DNA from 3 places in the Pantoea sp. PvP021 genome. Region 1 is predicted to be linked to each of the others. Evidence: predicted binding sites of a transcription regulator. Region 1 holds the regulator's gene; each other region holds the start of a gene.
What was found. The regulator Fur, encoded in region 1, represses iron uptake genes when iron is present. The targets are predictions, from matches to a motif close to ATAATAATGAGAACNACTATCAA.

Region 1 (5,612 bases):
CAGCTCTACAACTATGCCATCGAGCTGATTTCCAAAGGACTGGCCTACGTTGATGAACTGAGTCCGGATGAGATTCGTGAATATCGCGGCACCCTGAAAGAGCCGGGTAAAAACAGCCCTTATCGCGATCGCAGCGTGGAAGAGAATCTGGCGCTGTTTGAGAAGATGCGAAACGGTGAGTTTGCCGAAGGCACCGCCTGTCTGCGCGCCAAAATCGACATGGCCTCTAATTTCATCGTGATGCGCGATCCGGTGCTTTACCGCATCAAGTTCGCGGAACACCACCAGACCGGCAATAAGTGGTGCATCTACCCGATGTATGACTTTACCCACTGCATCTCCGATGCGCTGGAAGGCATTACGCACTCGCTCTGTACGCTGGAGTTTCAGGACAACCGCCGTCTCTATGACTGGGTGCTGGACAACATCACAATTCCGGTTCATCCGCGTCAGTATGAATTCTCGCGCCTGAATCTGGAGTATGCGGTGATGTCGAAACGTAAACTCACTCAGCTGGTGACCGAGAAGCACGTAGAAGGGTGGGACGATCCGCGCATGCTGACCGTTTCAGGTCTGCGTCGTCGTGGTTACACCGCCGCTTCTATCCGTGAGTTCTGCCGTCGTATTGGCGTGACTAAGCAAGATAACATCGTGGAGATGGCTTCGCTGGAGTCCTGTATCCGTGATGATCTTAACGAGAATGCGCCCCGCGCCATGGCGGTTTTAGATCCGCTTAAAGTGGTGATCGAAAACCTGCCAGCAGGCCATAGCGAAATCGTCACCATGCCAAATCATCCGGGTAAACCGGAGATGGGCACGCGTGAAGTGCCGTTCTGCCGCGAGATCTGGATCGATCGCGCGGATTTCCGTGAAGAGGCGAACAAACAATATAAGCGTCTGGTGCTGGGCAAAGAAGTCCGCCTGCGTAACGCCTATGTGATTCGTGCTGAGCGGGTCGCCAAAGATGAAGCGGGCAACATTACCTGCATCTACTGCACCAGCGATGTTGATACGCTGAGCAAAGATCCAGCCGATGGCCGCAAAGTCAAAGGCGTGATTCACTGGGTTTCTGCGGATCACGCGCAGCCAGCTGAGTTCCGTCTGTATGATCGTCTGTTCAGTGTGCCAAACCCGGCTGCTGCAGAGGATTTCCTGGCGGTCATTAATCCTGAGTCACTGACCATCAAAAACGGCTTTGTTGAACCCAGCCTGCGCGATGTGGAACCGACAACACCGTTTCAGTTTGAACGTGAAGGTTATTTCTGCGCCGACAGCGTTTACTCGAAACCGACGCAACTGGTGTTTAACCGCACCGTCGGTCTTCGTGATACCTGGACCAAAACGGGCGAATAAATTTTTTGGGGCTGACCTCATAAAATGACAAAAGGGCGATTTATCGCCCTTTTTTATTGCCCCGATTTTTACCATCGCCGACGTTTATTCTGCACTAACCACAACCGGTTCAATACCGCCTTGTGGGAGTAATCTGAGTTTAAAAAAATTAATCAATTTCAGGATGTGAATTGTCAGCTTTCAGGTAGGCTATCCGCTCTCAGAGGTTGCAAAGCGGGTTACAGAAGGAAAAAAAATGACAGTTCTCGCCCAGGAAGCCAAACACAGTGTCGTCGTTTTACATCAGCTCATTGAACGTATTTTTAATCAGCCAGCCGGATCTGACGACAGTTTCCAGCTGCTGATGTCCTATTTTCATCCTGAATTTCGCATGGTGACCCCACAGGGCAAAGAGTACAATCTGAACGAGGTCGAGGATCTTTTCCAGCAGTTACAAGGGCAGCGGGAAGGGATGCGCATTGCCACCTGTGAACATGTCATTCTCTCTCATCATGAAAAAGAGATCGTCGTACAGTATCGCGAAATGCAGATGATGAACGGCAATAACCAGAGCCGCATTTCGCTGGCCATTCTGGATTGCAGCAGCTCCATTCCACGCTGGCGCTATCTGCAGGAGACGCTGGTCGCGTGAGGTGAGGGCAGAAAACAGACGAAAAAAAACCGGTGAATTCACCGGTTTTTTTATTTCAGGCCGCGCCAGCGTTACTGGTCGTGCAGCGTTTCGTCTTCACGGCAATCGCCCAGCGTACAGTGTCCATAGAGATAGAGGCTGTGGTTGGTCAGCTTGATGCCATGGCGGGTCGCGATTTCACGCTGACGCGTTTCAATCGATTCGTCGCTGAACTCGATAACCTTGCCGCAATCCAGGCAGATCAGGTGATCGTGGTGATGCTGCTGCGTCAGTTCGAAGACAGACTTGCCGCCTTCAAAGTTGTGACGAGTCACAATACCGGCATCATCAAACTGGTTCAGAACACGGTAAACGGTCGCCAGGCCAATCTCTTCGCCAATGTCGATCAGGCGTTTATACAAATCTTCCGCACTGACGTGATGGCACTCAGGTTCCTGAAGCACTTCCAGAATTTTCAGTCTGGGCAGCGTTACTTTCAGGCCAGCCTTCTTTAATGCGGTGTTGTTGTCAGTCATGCGGATTTTGTCCTGTTACTAATATTCACTTTTGTGGCTTATCGCCTTGAATGTCGATCTGTGCTCATTCTCATTTGCGTCTCATTATAGAACTGAAGCGATGAAATGAAAACCAGAGGGCGTGTCTGAATCATCATGGGCTATTGGGGATTCGTCACCGGGCCGGGGAAGATTCTGACAGAGGTCTGTTAGCACATCACTTAGTCTTGCCGCCTGAGAAAATAAGCGGAAGATCGATGCGGGTATTCTACAGATTAAACGGAGAAAGTTAAAAAAATGTGGCTATTATTTCTATAGGCATTTTCATTGCCTCAATGTGAGCTGGCGCTCACATTGAGGCGGGCAGGATCAGGCTTCGATGATCTCTTTCAGCTGCAGTTCATCAAAAATCTGCTTAACCCACTGGTCAACACGCTGGCTGGTCAGCTCAGGCTGGCGATCTTCGTCAATGGCCAGACCCAGGAAGTGGGTATCATCGGCCAGGCCTTTCGAAGCTTCGAAGTGATAGCCTTCAGTTGGCCAGTGTCCGACAATCACGGCACCGTGCGGTTCGATAATGTCGCGAATCGTGCCCATGGCATCACAGAAATACTCTGCGTAATCTTCCTGGTCGCCACAGCCAAACAGCGCAACCAGCTTGCCGTTAAAATCGATCTCTTCCAGCGTCGGGAAAAAGTCATCCCAGTCGCACTGCGCTTCGCCGTAGTACCAGGTCGGAATACCCAGCAGCAGGATATCAAACGCTTCCAGATCTTCTTTTGTGCTTTTTGCGATGTCATGGACTTCTGCAACATCTGTACCCAGCTGTTTCTGGATCATTTTTGCAATGTTTTCGGTATTGCCGGTATCGCTGCCGAAGAAGATGCCTACGAGTGCCATGAGTAAAATAACCTCTTAAATCCTGATGATGAGATGTGTGCCGCAGCACATTTCAGCGAATAATAGCAGACGAGAGAAAACCGGTGAACGGTTAAAGCCCCGACATTTGCCTCTGCGTGCGATTTGCCCGCATTAATCCAGTTTGAGCTGTGCCAGTAGCATCTGTTCAATCAGTTCGCTACGGCTGAGATTGCGCTGTTCTGCCAGCGTATTGAGTGCATCGACGGCGTCACTGTTCATTTTCAGTTCGACACGACGAAGCCCGCGTCCTTTGTCACGTTTCAGTTGATTGCGCTTGTTAATGCGCAGCTGTTCATCACGCGAAAGCGGACTGGTTTTGGGTCGACCAGGGCGGCGCTCATCAGCAAAGAGATCGAGCGTCGTGCGGTCAGTCTGTTCTTTTGCCATGGCTTAGTAAAACTGAATGGGGGCGGGCGCCAGACACTCACCGCGCAAATTATAAATTATTGGCCATTGCCGCAGCAAAACTGACCCGCGGCAAAATTTTAGCGCGCCATCATACTTCACGCTTACGCCGGACGCCAATCCTAAACCTTTGCCGCCATCTATTTGCTTTTAAAGCGCAAAAAAGCGACGGACACTGCGCAAAACGGCATCGGGTTTCTCTGCATGAACCCAGTGTCCTGCGCCACCGATCACATGCGCCTGAGCGGCCGGGAACTGCTGCAGCAACGCATCGCGATAGCTGTTATCCAGATAGCTGGAGTCGCCGCCGCGAATAAACAGCGCCGGGTGATTCCAGGCGGGAACCGGCTGCCAGCCAGATATTGTGGTGTAGTTATCCCACAGCACCGGAACGTTGAAGCGCCACTCCCCCTCCTGGAAGGATTTCAGCAGGAACTGGATCACCCCTTCTTCCTCGATCAGCGTTCGCATGACCTTCGCCGCCTCGCTGCGGGATGAGACGCCCGCATCGGTGACGGCACGAATGGCGGCAAATATCTGGTCATGACGGCGCGTCTGGTAATCCACCGGGGCGATATCGATCATCACCAGGCGCTCAATGCGTTCCGGCACCAGCGCGCTCATGGTCATGGCGATTTTACCGCCCATCGAGTGTCCGATCACCGCGACGCGATCAATGCCATGTGCATCCAGTGTTTCGACCATATCCTGCGCCATTACAGCGTAGTTCATCTCGTCAGATCGTGGTGAAAGTCCGTGGTTGCGGACATCTACCTGCAGCAACGGACCGGCATCTTTCAGCCCGCGCGCCAGCACGCCAAGGTTATCGAGACTGCCAAACAGACCGTGAATAAGCAGGATGGGCAGAGAATCAGCAGGGGATTGTTCAGTTTGCAGACGGGCGTTCAAAATCATAGCAAAGTTCTTAAGTTTGAGACCTGAGCTTAGGTTATCATGGTTTCACCTTTTCAGGCGCGCCGGTTCCGGCGGCATTAGGACATATTCTGACTTTTGCCCGTAAACCGTTTGATTGCTAACAACCCGCCTGACTTTAACTTTATAATCCTGATGTTAGAACCCACACACCCTTTGAATTGCCTGACTATACTCAGAGCTTTTCAGGAAACAGGTGGTTCTGTCATGAGAAAGAACCGTACGGAATAAGATGAAAACGATCGAAGTTGACGAAGAGCTCTACCGTTATATTGCCAGCCACACGCAACACATTGGTGAAAGCGCATCCGACATTCTGCGTCGTATGCTGAAGTTCACGGCCGGTCAGACTGCACCCGCTTCGCCTGCACAGCCAGCCTCAAAAGATGCAGCGAAAGAGTCCCAGCCTGCGTCTGTGGGTTCGCGCCCGCAGGATCGTGTCCGCGCGGTGCGCGAGCTGCTGCTTTCCGATGAATATGCGGAGCAGAAGCGGGCGGTGAATCGCTTTATGCTTATCTTGTCAACGCTCTATCGTCTTGATACCGCAGCCTTTGCTGAAGCTACTGCATCTCTGCAGGGCCGCACCCGCGTCTATTTTGCAGGTGATGAGCATACGCTGTTGCAGAATGGCACCCATACTAAGCCGAAGCATGTGCCCGGCACGCCGTACTGGGTGATCACCAACACCAATACTGGTCGTAAATGCAGCATGATCGAACACATCATGCTCTCGATGCAGTTCCCTGCGGAACTGACCGAGAAAGTTTGCGGCACCATTTAAAACTTAAGCGTCAGGGAGCAGCGCCAATGGCCAATCACCCACGTGCCGGGCAACCCGCCCAGCAGAGCGATTTGATTAACGTTGCACAATTAAC
Region 2 (5,612 bases), 460 kb from region 1:
ACCCGCGCCTGGGGCAGACGCTGTTGTAAACCGTTAATCCAGGCCGCTGCAGACTGCGACGGGTGATACCAGATGATCTCCATCCTGCTCTCCTTTTTTTCTTTCAGCGTCATGGAAAAGCGAGGTGAGAGCAAGAAAAAACCAGCGTAATAAAGCGGTTTTTTCCATAAAAATAATTCCCGTGGCTTCACATTTCCGGCTCGCTTCAGGGTGAAGTGGTCAGATAAGGTCTAAAGTTGGTCCTGTGGTCAATGCGTTACGCGCGGCCGCGTTTCGGACAAGGAGAAAAACCGATGACAAAAATTGAGGTAAACGCCGCTCCACGGCGTCAGCGTTATGCGCCCTTTCTGCTCACGTTGCTGCTGAGCGTACCCGCCTTCACTGCCCAGGCCGACGACAACAGTCGCATGCTGAATAATCAGCCGCAGCCGCCTGACGTTCGTTTAGGACCGCTGTTTAATGCCGTGCAACAGGCGAAGTTCTATCCCGATCAAAAGACCTTTGCGGACGCGGTGCCGAAATTCGATCCCGCCTCAATTCTTGCCGACTGGCAGATGCAGAAGAAACAGCGCAATTTCGATCTTAAGCGTTTTGTGGATGCCAACTTTACCCTGCCCGCGGCCGGTGACAAATATGTGCCACCAGCCGGACAAAACCTGCGTGACCACATTGATGGCCTGTGGCCGGTGCTGACGCGCACCACCAGCAGCGCCGGTCAGTATGACTCGCTGCTGCCGTTGCCCAAACCCTATGTGGTGCCAGGCGGGCGCTTCCGTGAAGTCTATTACTGGGACAGCTACTTCACCATGCTGGGGCTGGCCGAGAGCGGACACTGGGATAAAGTGCAGGATATGGTGGATAACTTCGCCTCGCTGCTCGACCGCTATGGCCACATTCCCAACGGCAACCGCAGCTACTATCTGAGCCGGTCACAGCCGCCGTTCTTCAGCCTGATGGTCGATCTGCTGGCGACGCACGATAACGGCAAAGCCTATACCCGTTATCTGCCGCAGCTGCAGAAAGAGTATGACTACTGGATGGCAGACAGCGATAAAGTCGCGGCGGGCGCAGCCAGCAAGCGCGTGATTAAGCTGGCGGACGGCAGCCTGCTCAACCGCTACTGGGATGCGCGCGACGTGCCACGTACAGAATCCTGGATGGATGACATTGCCACCGCCCAGAAAGCGCCGCAGAGGAATAAAGCCGAACTCTACCGTGAGCTGCGTTCCGGTGCGGCGTCGGGCTGGGATTTCAGTTCGCGCTGGTTTACCGATGCGCATAACCTGTCGACAATTCGTACCACGCAGCTGGCCCCGGTTGACCTCAACAGCCTGCTGTTCCATCTGGAGCAGACCCTGTCGAAAGGCTATCAGATGAACAAGCAGAGCGATCTGGCGAAGCAGTTTGCCGATCGCGCGGAGAAGCGCCAGGCGGCGATCAACCGCTATCTGTGGGACAGCAAACAGAACTGGTACGCCGATTATGACTGGCAGAAAAAGCAGGTCCATCCTCAGCTGACTGCTGCCGCGCTGTTCCCGCTCTATCTGCAGGTCGCCAGCGATAAGCAGGCTGAAAGCACCGCCAGCGCAGTGGAAAAACAGCTGCTGAAACCTGGTGGTCTGGTGACCACCACCGTGAACAACGGTCAGCAGTGGGATGCACCCAATGGCTGGGCACCGCTGCAGTGGGTTGCTGTGGAAGGTCTGGAGCATTACAACCAGCCAAAACTGGCGAAAGAGGTGGGATTACGCTTCCTGCAAAACGTCCAGAACACCTATGACCGTGAGCATAAGCTGGTGGAGAAATATGTCGTTGATGGCAAAAATCTCGGCGGCGGCGGTGGCGGTGAATATCCGCTGCAGGATGGCTTCGGCTGGACCAACGGCGTCACGCTGAAACTGCTGGATAAGTACTGCCCGAAAGATAAAACCTGTAACAGCGCCCACGATATTCCGCAGGCGTCTGCCTCACAACCTTAATCCACTCTGGATACCTCTGGCCTTGCCGGGGGTATCCCCACTTCATTTCCGCGAATTTTACTTGACCTTCTTTCATCAACAGGCAAAATTGCAGCCAATTTACAAAAGGTAATAATTCTCATTATGATAATGAGATTGCCTATCAAAGCTTTTATTCACCTGCCTGAACCTTTGCCAAGAAAGGAATTTTGATGAAACTGTCATTGTCGCTGAAAGGTTATGTTCCCCTATGCACCCTGGCGCTGACCGCGCCTGCTCTGAGTTATGCTGCCGATATGGTGGTAACCGCGCAACCGCAGGAAGATTCGACCTTGCCGACCCAGGGCTATCTGGCGACGACCAGCCAGGGCGCAACCAAAAGCGATCGTCCGCTCATCACCACGCCGCAATCGATTTCCGTGGTCACCCGTCAGCAGATGCAGGATCAGGGCGCGCTGACCCTGAATCAGGCGCTGGGCTATAGTTCTGGCGTCTTCACCAACTTCGGCGGCGCCGCGACCCGTTACGACACCATTGCCCTGCGTGGCTTCCATGGCGGCGATGTCGATAACACCTTCCTCGACGGCATGCGGCTGATGAGCGACGGCGGCAGTTTCAACGGCCTGCAGGTGGATAACGCCTTCCTTGAGCGCATCGACGTGATCAAAGGCCCCTCTTCTGCGCTCTATGGTCAGACGGTGCCGGGCGGACTGGTGAACATGGTGACCAAGCGTCCTCAGTTCAGCGAAGAGGGTCACATCCAGTTGCAGGCGGGCAGCAACGCCACCACCGGCACGATGTTTGACTACACCAATGCCATCAACGATCAGTGGGCGTTTCGCCTGACCGGCGTGACCCGCAACAGCGATACCCAGTACGATCACACCCGCGAAGAGAAATATGCGCTGATGCCGCAGCTGATGTGGCAGCCGGATGAAGATACGCATCTGATCCTGAAAGCCTATCTGCAGAAGGATCCGTCGGGCGGCTATCACGGTTCGGTACCGGGTGACGGCAGCCTCACCGAACACAACGGCTACAAGCTGAGCAACGGCTTTTATGAGGGCAACAGCGATCTCGATCAGTTCAAGCGTCGCGAGCAGATCTACAGCTTCGATTTCGCCCATCGCTTCAACGACGTCTGGTCATTCTCCTCGACCGGCAGCTACAGCCACTCGAATGTCGATCTCGATCAGGTCTATCAGATTGGCTGGGACAGCGTGAATCCCGATCTGCTGAACCGATATTACTCTGGCGAGCGCTCGTCGCTCTCGGCCTGGTCCACCGATAACCGCTTACAGGCGGAGTTCGATACCGGCGAGCTGGAGCACCGCGTCACCCTGGGTGCTGAGTATCATCGTTATAAAAATGAGATCACTGCTGCTGGCGGCTCTGCCAACCAGCTTAATGCACGGACTGGTGAACAGGTTGGCGACATGCCTGATTACACCTGGGCCGATAAAACCCGTCGCTACTATCAGACCGGCCTCTATCTGCAGGATGAGATGAAGCTGGATCGCTGGCATCTGGATCTCTCCGGCCGTTATGACCGCATTGTCGCCAATAACAGCGGCAGCGACCGCCGTCAGGATGATCACATCAGCGGCCGCGCAGCACTGCTCTATGCCTTCGACAACGGTATCTCGCCTTACGTCAGCTGGAGCCAGGCGATTACCCCGACCGCGCTCACCGATCCCAACAACAACCTGCTGAAGCCGACTACCGCCGAGCAGTATGAAGCCGGGGTTAAATATCAGCCGGTCGGCACGCGCGATCTCTATAGCGTGGCGGTCTATGACCTGACGCAGAAAGATGTGGCGAACCGCGACGTGCTGACGGCGACTTATACGCCATCGGGCAAAGTGCATTCACAGGGCATTGAGCTGGAAGCGCATAATCAGTTAACCCCGCGTCTGAGCACCGTGGCGAGCTATACGCTGAATCATCTGCGCTTTAAAGAGTCGGTAGATGGCAACGACGGACATACGCCATATGTCACACCCAACAGCATGGCTGCACTCTGGGGTCACTATCAGTTTGATTACGGTCTGAGTGCGGGTGCGGGCGTGCGTTACATCGGCAAACAGTGGGCGGACAATGAAAACACCACCCGTGTGCCGTCGGTGACGCTGTTTGATGCGTCAGTGCGGGCCGATCTCGGCGTCTGGAACAGCAGCCTGAAAGGTGCCTGGGTGCAGGTCAACGCCAATAATCTGACCGACCGCACCTATGTAGCGGGCTGTTACGGTACGGGCTTCTGCTACTGGGGCGCAGAACGCAGCGTGATGGCGACAGTCGGTTACGACTTCTGATTGCAAAATAAGAGATAAAAAAAGGGGACGAATCGCTTCGTCCCCTTTTTCGTTTAAACCTTTACGGTCAACTGCGTACTTTGCGGTAGATGAACAGCACCACGATGGCACCGATAACAGCGACCACGAAACTTCCGAAGTTAAACCCATCGACGCGGCCGAAGCCAAACAGCGTACTGATCCAGCCACCCACTACTGCACCGATAATACCCAGAACGATAGTCAGAATGAAACCGCCACCGTCTTTACCCGGCATAATCCACTTCGCCAGAATACCCGCGATTAAGCCAAAGACGACCCAGGAAATAATACCCATCTGTTGCTCCTTCCTTTTTTGATTAAATCGTGAACGCCTGATTAATCAAGCGGTTTACCGCGATAAGTATAACCAGCTTTTCAAAAAATGCCTGCCTGCTCACAGTTATTATTGATGAATAGCATGCTAAAGCTTTTTTTTGCCGCGCCGATAACCGAGACGAGGCAAAAAAACCGCATCAATAAAGTAACCCCCCTTGTGGAGCAGGACGTGAAAGAAGCCGACCAGGAACAATATCTAAAACGTGGCACGCTGGCGGTTCTTGGCGTTATGAAAGATCTGCTGCGATTGCAGACGCCATTACTGGTGCGCTTTCCGCGTGGGCAGTTTATCAGCCGGATGCTGGCTGCCGATGAAGATCGCATGCTGTTTGACCTCGGCAGTAATAATCTGGATAACGATTATGCCCTGACCAGCGACGATCTCAGTATCACTGCGGAAACCTACGGCGCTAAGGTGGAATTCAGCCTCGCCGCGCTGGAAATCGTGGAGTTTGAAGGGTTACCCGCTTTCAGCGCGCCGCTGCCAGACCTGCTGTGGCAGATCCAGCGACGTGAGTTTTTCCGGGTCTGCGCCCCGCTGGAGCCGCAGTTCTGGTGTCATACCGTGTGGCCCGATGGCAGGAAAACGCGCCTGCGTCTGCAGGATCTGTCGCTGGGCGGTATCGGCGTGCTGGTGGATGAAGCGCTGCCGGACGGGTTGCAGGACGGTGACAGCTTCAATCCGTTCCGGGTCGAGCTGGGCGAGTATGGCCATTTTGACGTGCCGGTAAAGCTGCTGAGCATTGGCGAGCGCAGCGTGGTAACCGGCAAAAATGAAACCCGCATCACACCGCGACTGAGCTTTCGTTTTGCCACGCTGAACCCGGCGCAGGAGCGGCAGCTTCAGCAGATTATTTTTGCCCTTGAGCGCCTGGCTCGCGATAAATCGACCCGATTCCAGTAACCGCTTTACGGATGCGCCGCACAGGCGGGCCGCATCCAGGCTATGCTTCTTGCTTGTTTTCTTTTAAACCGGAACCCAGCA
Region 3 (5,612 bases), on a different contig from region 1:
AGTTATCCGGTGGGCAGCGTCAGGAATATGGCGAGCGGCGCGAATCGGCTAAGCTATGAAATTTATAAAAGTACCACCAGCAATCGCTGGGGATCGGCAGGCACTGAACGCTGGAGCAGTACCACCTCGACGGCGGTATCCACGGATGGACTGACGCGCGGTTTTAACTACACCGCGCGCATCCTGACCACGCAGAACACGCCGCCAGCCGGAAACTACAGCGACAGCGTGGTGGTCGATTTGTCGTTTTAGAGTGAAGCACTGACCGGCGTGCCGCTGTGACGGGTCTGATACTGCTTCACCATCCGGCCAATCAGCAACGTGCCGATTAACCCACAGACTGCGGCAAAGGTCAGCCAGACGCCCGGCATCGCTTTGTCACCGGTGGCATGGATCAGGTAGCTGGAGATGGCAGGCGTAAAGCCGCCAAACAGCGCCGTCGCCAGGCTGTAAGCCATGGAGAAACCGGCGGCGCGCACCTCCGCAGGCATGATCTCCGCCAGATAGACCACCATCGCACCGTTATAGCTGGCATAGAGAAACGACAGCCACAGTTCCGCTTCCAGCAGGTGGGCGAAGCTGGCCGATCCCACCAGCCAGTGCAGCACCGGCCAGGTGGTGACAATCATCAGCAGGGTAAAAATGATCAGCAGCGGACGGCGTCCGACGCGGTCCGACAACGCCCCCATCAGCGGCAGCCAGATGAGGTTTGAGACACCGACACAGAGCGTCACCAGGAACGCCTGCTTGTCACTCATCATCAACACCGTTTTACCAAAGGTCGGGGTAAAGGCGGTGATCATGTAGAACATCACCGTGGTGGTGACCACCATCAGCATCCCCGCCAGCACCAGCGCCCAGTTGCTGGCGACAGACCGCATGATTTCCGTCATGCTCGGATGATGTTTACGTTTGCTGAACGCCTCGGTCTCTTCCAGCATCCGGCGGATATAGAACAGGAACGGCACAATCAGACAGCCGATCACAAACGGGATACGCCAGCCCCACTCCGTCACCGCCTCTTTCGCCAGCAGATGATTCAGCATCAGACCCAGCAGAGCAGCAAAGATCACCGCAATCTGCTGGCTGCCCGACTGCCAGCTGACGAAAAAGCCTTTGCGTCCTTTGGGCGCGACTTCGGCCAGATAGACCGACACGCCACCCAGCTCCACGCCCGCCGAGAAGCCCTGCAACAGCCGTCCCAGCAGGATCAGAATCGGCGCTGCCACGCCCAGGGTGGCATAGCCCGGCACCAGCGCGATGGTCAGGGTGCCCATCGCCATTAAGCCCAGCGTCAGCAACAGTCCTTTACGACGACCATGATGGTCGATGTAGGCACCGAGGATGATCGCCCCCAGCGGGCGCATCAGGAAGCCTGCACCGAAAGTCATCAGGGTCAGCATCAGGGAGGCAAACGGGTCATCGCCGGGAAAGAAGGTTTTTGAAATGGCGGTGGCGTAGTAGCCAAACACCATAAAATCGTACATCTCCAGGAAGTTACCACTGGTGACGGTGAAGATGGTTCGGGCGGCACTTTTCGGCGGCTTTTGTAAAGAGGGGGTGTGACTCATAACGGCTTCCTGTTGTTTTTTAGCCGTTTTAGCCTGCCTGATGCGGGATTAATGTGACCTGGCTCACCATTGCACTTTACAAACCCATGTACATAAGTAACAACTAATTAACAAGTCAGTTCGAGGAGCATAAGTGATTACCCTGGCCCTGATTTGCCTGATTTTATAGGGCTGGAGAGCAGCCATAAAAAAAGGCGACCTGAACAGTCGCCTTTTTCCTGAGCCGGATAACCCGCTATTTCTTCACGGTTTCCATGCCCATCAGACCAATTTTCAGATAGCCCGCCGTGCGTAGCTTATCCATCACGCTCATCAGCGTTTCATAATCGACTGACTTATCCGCCTGGAAGAAAATGGTGGTCTCTTTGTTGCCCTGGGTCTGGTTAGTCAGCACGTTAACCAGCGACTCCGGCGTGACCTGATCGTTACCGACATAAAGCTGCTTATCCGCTTTAATCGACAGGTAAACCGGCTTTTCCGGGCGCGGCTGCGGCGCGCTGGTTGAGGCGGGCAGATTGACGCGTACGTCGACCGTGGCCAGCGGCGCGGCCACCATAAAGATGATCAGCAGAACCAGCATGACGTCGATAAACGGCGTCACGTTGATCTCATGCATTTCACCATCCGTTTCCAGATCGTCGTTTAATCGCATTGCCATAAGAACTTACCCTAAGCGCAGTTTCTGAGCCGTCGCAGGACGAGGAACATCAGTGGCGACGGTGCCCAGATCGATATCACGGCTCTGCAGCAGCATCACCTGAGCGGCGACATCACCCAGCGAGGCTTTGTAGTTGGCGATCATGCGGGCAAAAACGTTGTAGATCACCACCGCCGGAATCGCAGCGATCAGGCCAATCGCAGTTGCCAGCAGCGCTTCGGCGATACCCGGTGCAACAACCGCAAGGTTCGTCGTCTGGGTTTTAGCGATGCCGATAAAGCTGTTCATGATGCCCCATACGGTGCCGAACAGGCCGATAAACGGCGCAACCGAACCGATGGTCGCCAGGAAGCCATTGCCCCGGCCTGCATAGCGGCTGAACGCAGCGACGCGGCGCTCAAGGCGGAAACTGGTGCGATCTTTAATCCCGTTGGTATCTTCCACGCCAGCCGACAGTTCAAGCTCATTCTGCGCATCATTCAGCAGCACCACACTGTGGCTGTGGCCGGTAAACGACTGGGCAATGCGGGCGGCGTCATTCAGATTGCGGGCTTCGCTCAGCGCCAGATGCTCGCGCTTCAGGCGGCGCTTAGCGGCGCTGAGTTCGGCGTATTTGCCGAAGAAGATCGCCCAGGTCACCACTGAGGCCAATAACAGGCCAATCATGACCACCTTTACCACGATATCGGCATGTTGATACATGCCCCAAACGGAGAGGTCCGTTTGCATCAAATCACTGGCTACCACGCTGCTTCTCCAACTTCTGATTCAGGGATGCGAGACAAGCGCGAATAATAGCAAAACGACGGCGAATTGATAGTAGTTCTCATTAGTATTTACAAAGCTGATCGACGCCATTTACCCGCAATTGACCAGGTTTAAACACTTTTGACAAGGATGTTTCGAAAATGTGAAGTTGCATGAAAATTTATTAAAACATCGTTTCAAAATGTGATGGCATTCATTCAATCAGCATTGCCGTATTTTACTGGCGCGCGTTTTCACTATGCTGGCTCCACACGGTTCTCTCCGGTTAGCCCCCGACGCCGGACGCCGTCCTACCTCAGCGGGAGACAAAATAATGAGAATGACGAAAACATGCCTGGCCAGTGCCCTGGCGGCGATGATGATGAGCGCCACCGCCACGGCACAGGTGATCAAAGTGGCTGAAGTCCAGCCTGCCGGTTATCCGACCGTGGTCGCGCTGCAGCACATGGGCGACAAACTCAAACAGGCTACCGATGGACGGCTGGAGATGAAGCTCTTCGCCGGTGGCGTGCTGGGGGACGAAGATCAGACGCTGCAACAGGTGCAGCTGGGCGCAATCGACATGATCCGTGTGTCGCTGGCGCCGGTCACCTCGATCGCCCCGGAAACCAGCGTGCTGACCCTGCCCTACATTTTCCGCGACATTGACCACATGCACAAAGTGCTGGATGGCGAGATAGGCCGCGAGATTGCCGACAAATTCGATAAAGATCCCAACGCCCGCATGGTGTTCCTGGGCTGGACCGATGCCGGTGAGCGCAACATGATCACCAAGAAGCCGCTGGCAAAACCGGAAGATCTGAAAGGCATGAAGATTCGGGTGCAGAACAGCGCCATCTCATTGGCGACCCTGAAAGCGATGGGCGCGAATCCGGTGGCGATGGGCGTCAGTGAAGTGTTCAGTGCGATGCAGACCGGTGTGGTCGATGGCACCGAGAACAACCCACCGACCTTTGTCGCCCATAACTATATGCCGGTGGCGAAGTACTACACCCTCAGCGGCCACTTTATCCAGCCAGAGATGATCCTGTTTTCAAAACGCGCCTGGGATCGCCTGAAACCTGAGGATCAGGCGCTGCTGAAGAAGCTCGGCAAAGAGGCGCAGGATGAGGAGCGTCAGCTCTGGGCGACCTATACCGAAGAGTCGATCGCCAAGATGAAGGCAGGTGGCGTCACCTTCCAGCAGACCGACCGTGACTACTTCGTCAAAGCGACCCAGCCGGTGCGCGATCAGTTTGGCGGCAAATATCAGGATCTGATGACCCGGATCGCTGAGGTGAAATAACCCTTCCGCGCCACACTGCCGTGTGGCGTGCTTAATCAGGTATCAATTATGGCTGCTTATACACGTCTGATGGATGGGCTCTATCTGCTGTGCATGCTGATTGCCGCCGTGGCACTGATGATTATGGTGACGGTGATCCCGATCGGGATCTTCGCCCGCTACGTGATGAACGGCGCGCTCTCCTGGCCGGAACCGGTGGCCATTATCTGCATGATCATTTTTACGTTTATTGGCGCACCGGTCGGACTGCGGGCCGGAACGCATATCTGCGTTTCCATGGTCACCGATCGCCTGTCACCCGCCCGGCAGCGCCTGATGCTGCGCGTCAGCGATCTGCTGATGATCATCACCTGTCTGGTGATCTTTCAGGCCAGTTACAGCCTGTGCGAAGCGATGTGGGTGCAGACGCTCGCTTCATTACCGGCAGTGACTTACGGCGAGATGTATCTGCCGATTCCGATTGGCGCGATCTTCACCCTGCTGTTTGTTGTTGAGCGATTGCTGACCGGCGATCAGAGCCAGCGGCCGATTGTCACGCTGGGCGGCACCCACTAACGCGGAGCAGAAAAATGGATGCATTGATCTTGATAGGCAGTTTGCTGGTGTTGCTGATGGTGGGTTTTCCGGTCGCCTTTGCGGTGGGGCTGAGCGCCTTTATTGGCGCCTGGTGGATCGATCTGCCGCTGGAAGCGGTGGTGATTCAGGTGACCAACGGCATTAACAAATTTTCGCTGCTGACTATCCCGTTCTTTATTCTCGCGGGTGCGATTATGGCGGAGGGTGGGATTGCCCGGCGGCTGGTCAACTTCGCCTATATCTTTGTCGGCTTTATCCGCGGTGGCCTGTCGCTGGTGAACATTGTCGCTTCCACCTTCTTTGGCGCGATTTCCGGCTCATCGGTGGCGGATACCGCCTCGATAGGCTCGGTGATGATTCCGCAGATGGAGGAGAAAGGCTATCCGCGTGATTTCGCCGCCGCCGTCACCGCCAGCGGCTCAGTGCAGGCGGTGCTGACGCCACCCAGCCACAACTCGGTGATTTACTCGCTGGCGACCGGCGGCATGGTGACCATCTCCTCGCTGTTTGTTGCCGGTATCTTTCCCGGCCTGCTGCTGGGTGGCTGCCTGATGATAATGTGCCTGGGTTTTGCCCATAAACGCGGCTATCCCAAAGGAGAACGTATTCCGTTTCGTCAGGCGCTGAAAATCTTCTTCGACGCGTTCTGGGGCCTGTTTACCGTGGTGATCATTATGGGTGGCATTCTCTCCGGCATCTTTACCGCCTCGGAGTCCGCCGCGATCGCCTGTATCTGGGCCTTTTTCGTCACCAT

Region 2: a site for Fur is predicted at 2,103-2,125, ahead of ACVKSX_RS05325 (TonB-dependent siderophore receptor). Genes of this name have one in related genera too.
Region 3: a site for Fur is predicted at 3,043-3,065, ahead of exbB (tol-pal system-associated acyl-CoA thioesterase). Genes of this name have one in related genera too.

Annotation. Positions count from the first base shown of each region.
Region 1 is NZ_JBSRXX010000001.1:1,622,785-1,628,396, reverse strand. Features, by position in the region: gene glnS (glutamine--tRNA ligase) at 1-1,353, shown strand, start outside; gene ACVKSX_RS07530 (hypothetical protein) at 1,589-1,984, shown strand; gene fur (ferric iron uptake transcriptional regulator) at 2,056-2,499, opposite strand; gene fldA (flavodoxin FldA) at 2,848-3,378, opposite strand; gene ybfE (LexA regulated protein) at 3,511-3,786, opposite strand; gene ybfF (esterase) at 3,955-4,719, opposite strand; gene seqA (replication initiation negative regulator SeqA) at 4,970-5,518, shown strand; gene pgm (phosphoglucomutase (alpha-D-glucose-1,6-bisphosphate-dependent)) at 5,545-5,612, shown strand, end outside.
Region 2 is NZ_JBSRXX010000001.1:1,158,977-1,164,588, forward strand. Features, by position in the region: gene ghrA (glyoxylate/hydroxypyruvate reductase GhrA) at 1-83, opposite strand, end outside; gene treA (alpha,alpha-trehalase TreA) at 294-1,979, shown strand; gene ACVKSX_RS05325 (TonB-dependent siderophore receptor) at 2,171-4,270, shown strand; gene ACVKSX_RS05330 (GlsB/YeaQ/YmgE family stress response membrane protein) at 4,338-4,586, opposite strand; gene ACVKSX_RS05335 (flagellar brake protein) at 4,797-5,531, shown strand.
Region 3 is NZ_JBSRXX010000003.1:191,988-197,599, reverse strand. Features, by position in the region: gene ACVKSX_RS12535 (Csu type fimbrial protein) at 1-252, shown strand, start outside; gene tcuC (MFS transporter) at 249-1,571, opposite strand; gene exbD (TonB system transport protein ExbD) at 1,807-2,229, opposite strand; gene exbB (tol-pal system-associated acyl-CoA thioesterase) at 2,236-2,958, opposite strand; gene ACVKSX_RS12515 (TRAP transporter substrate-binding protein) at 3,311-4,282, shown strand; gene ACVKSX_RS12510 (TRAP transporter small permease) at 4,331-4,837, shown strand; gene ACVKSX_RS12505 (TRAP transporter large permease) at 4,852-5,612, shown strand, end outside.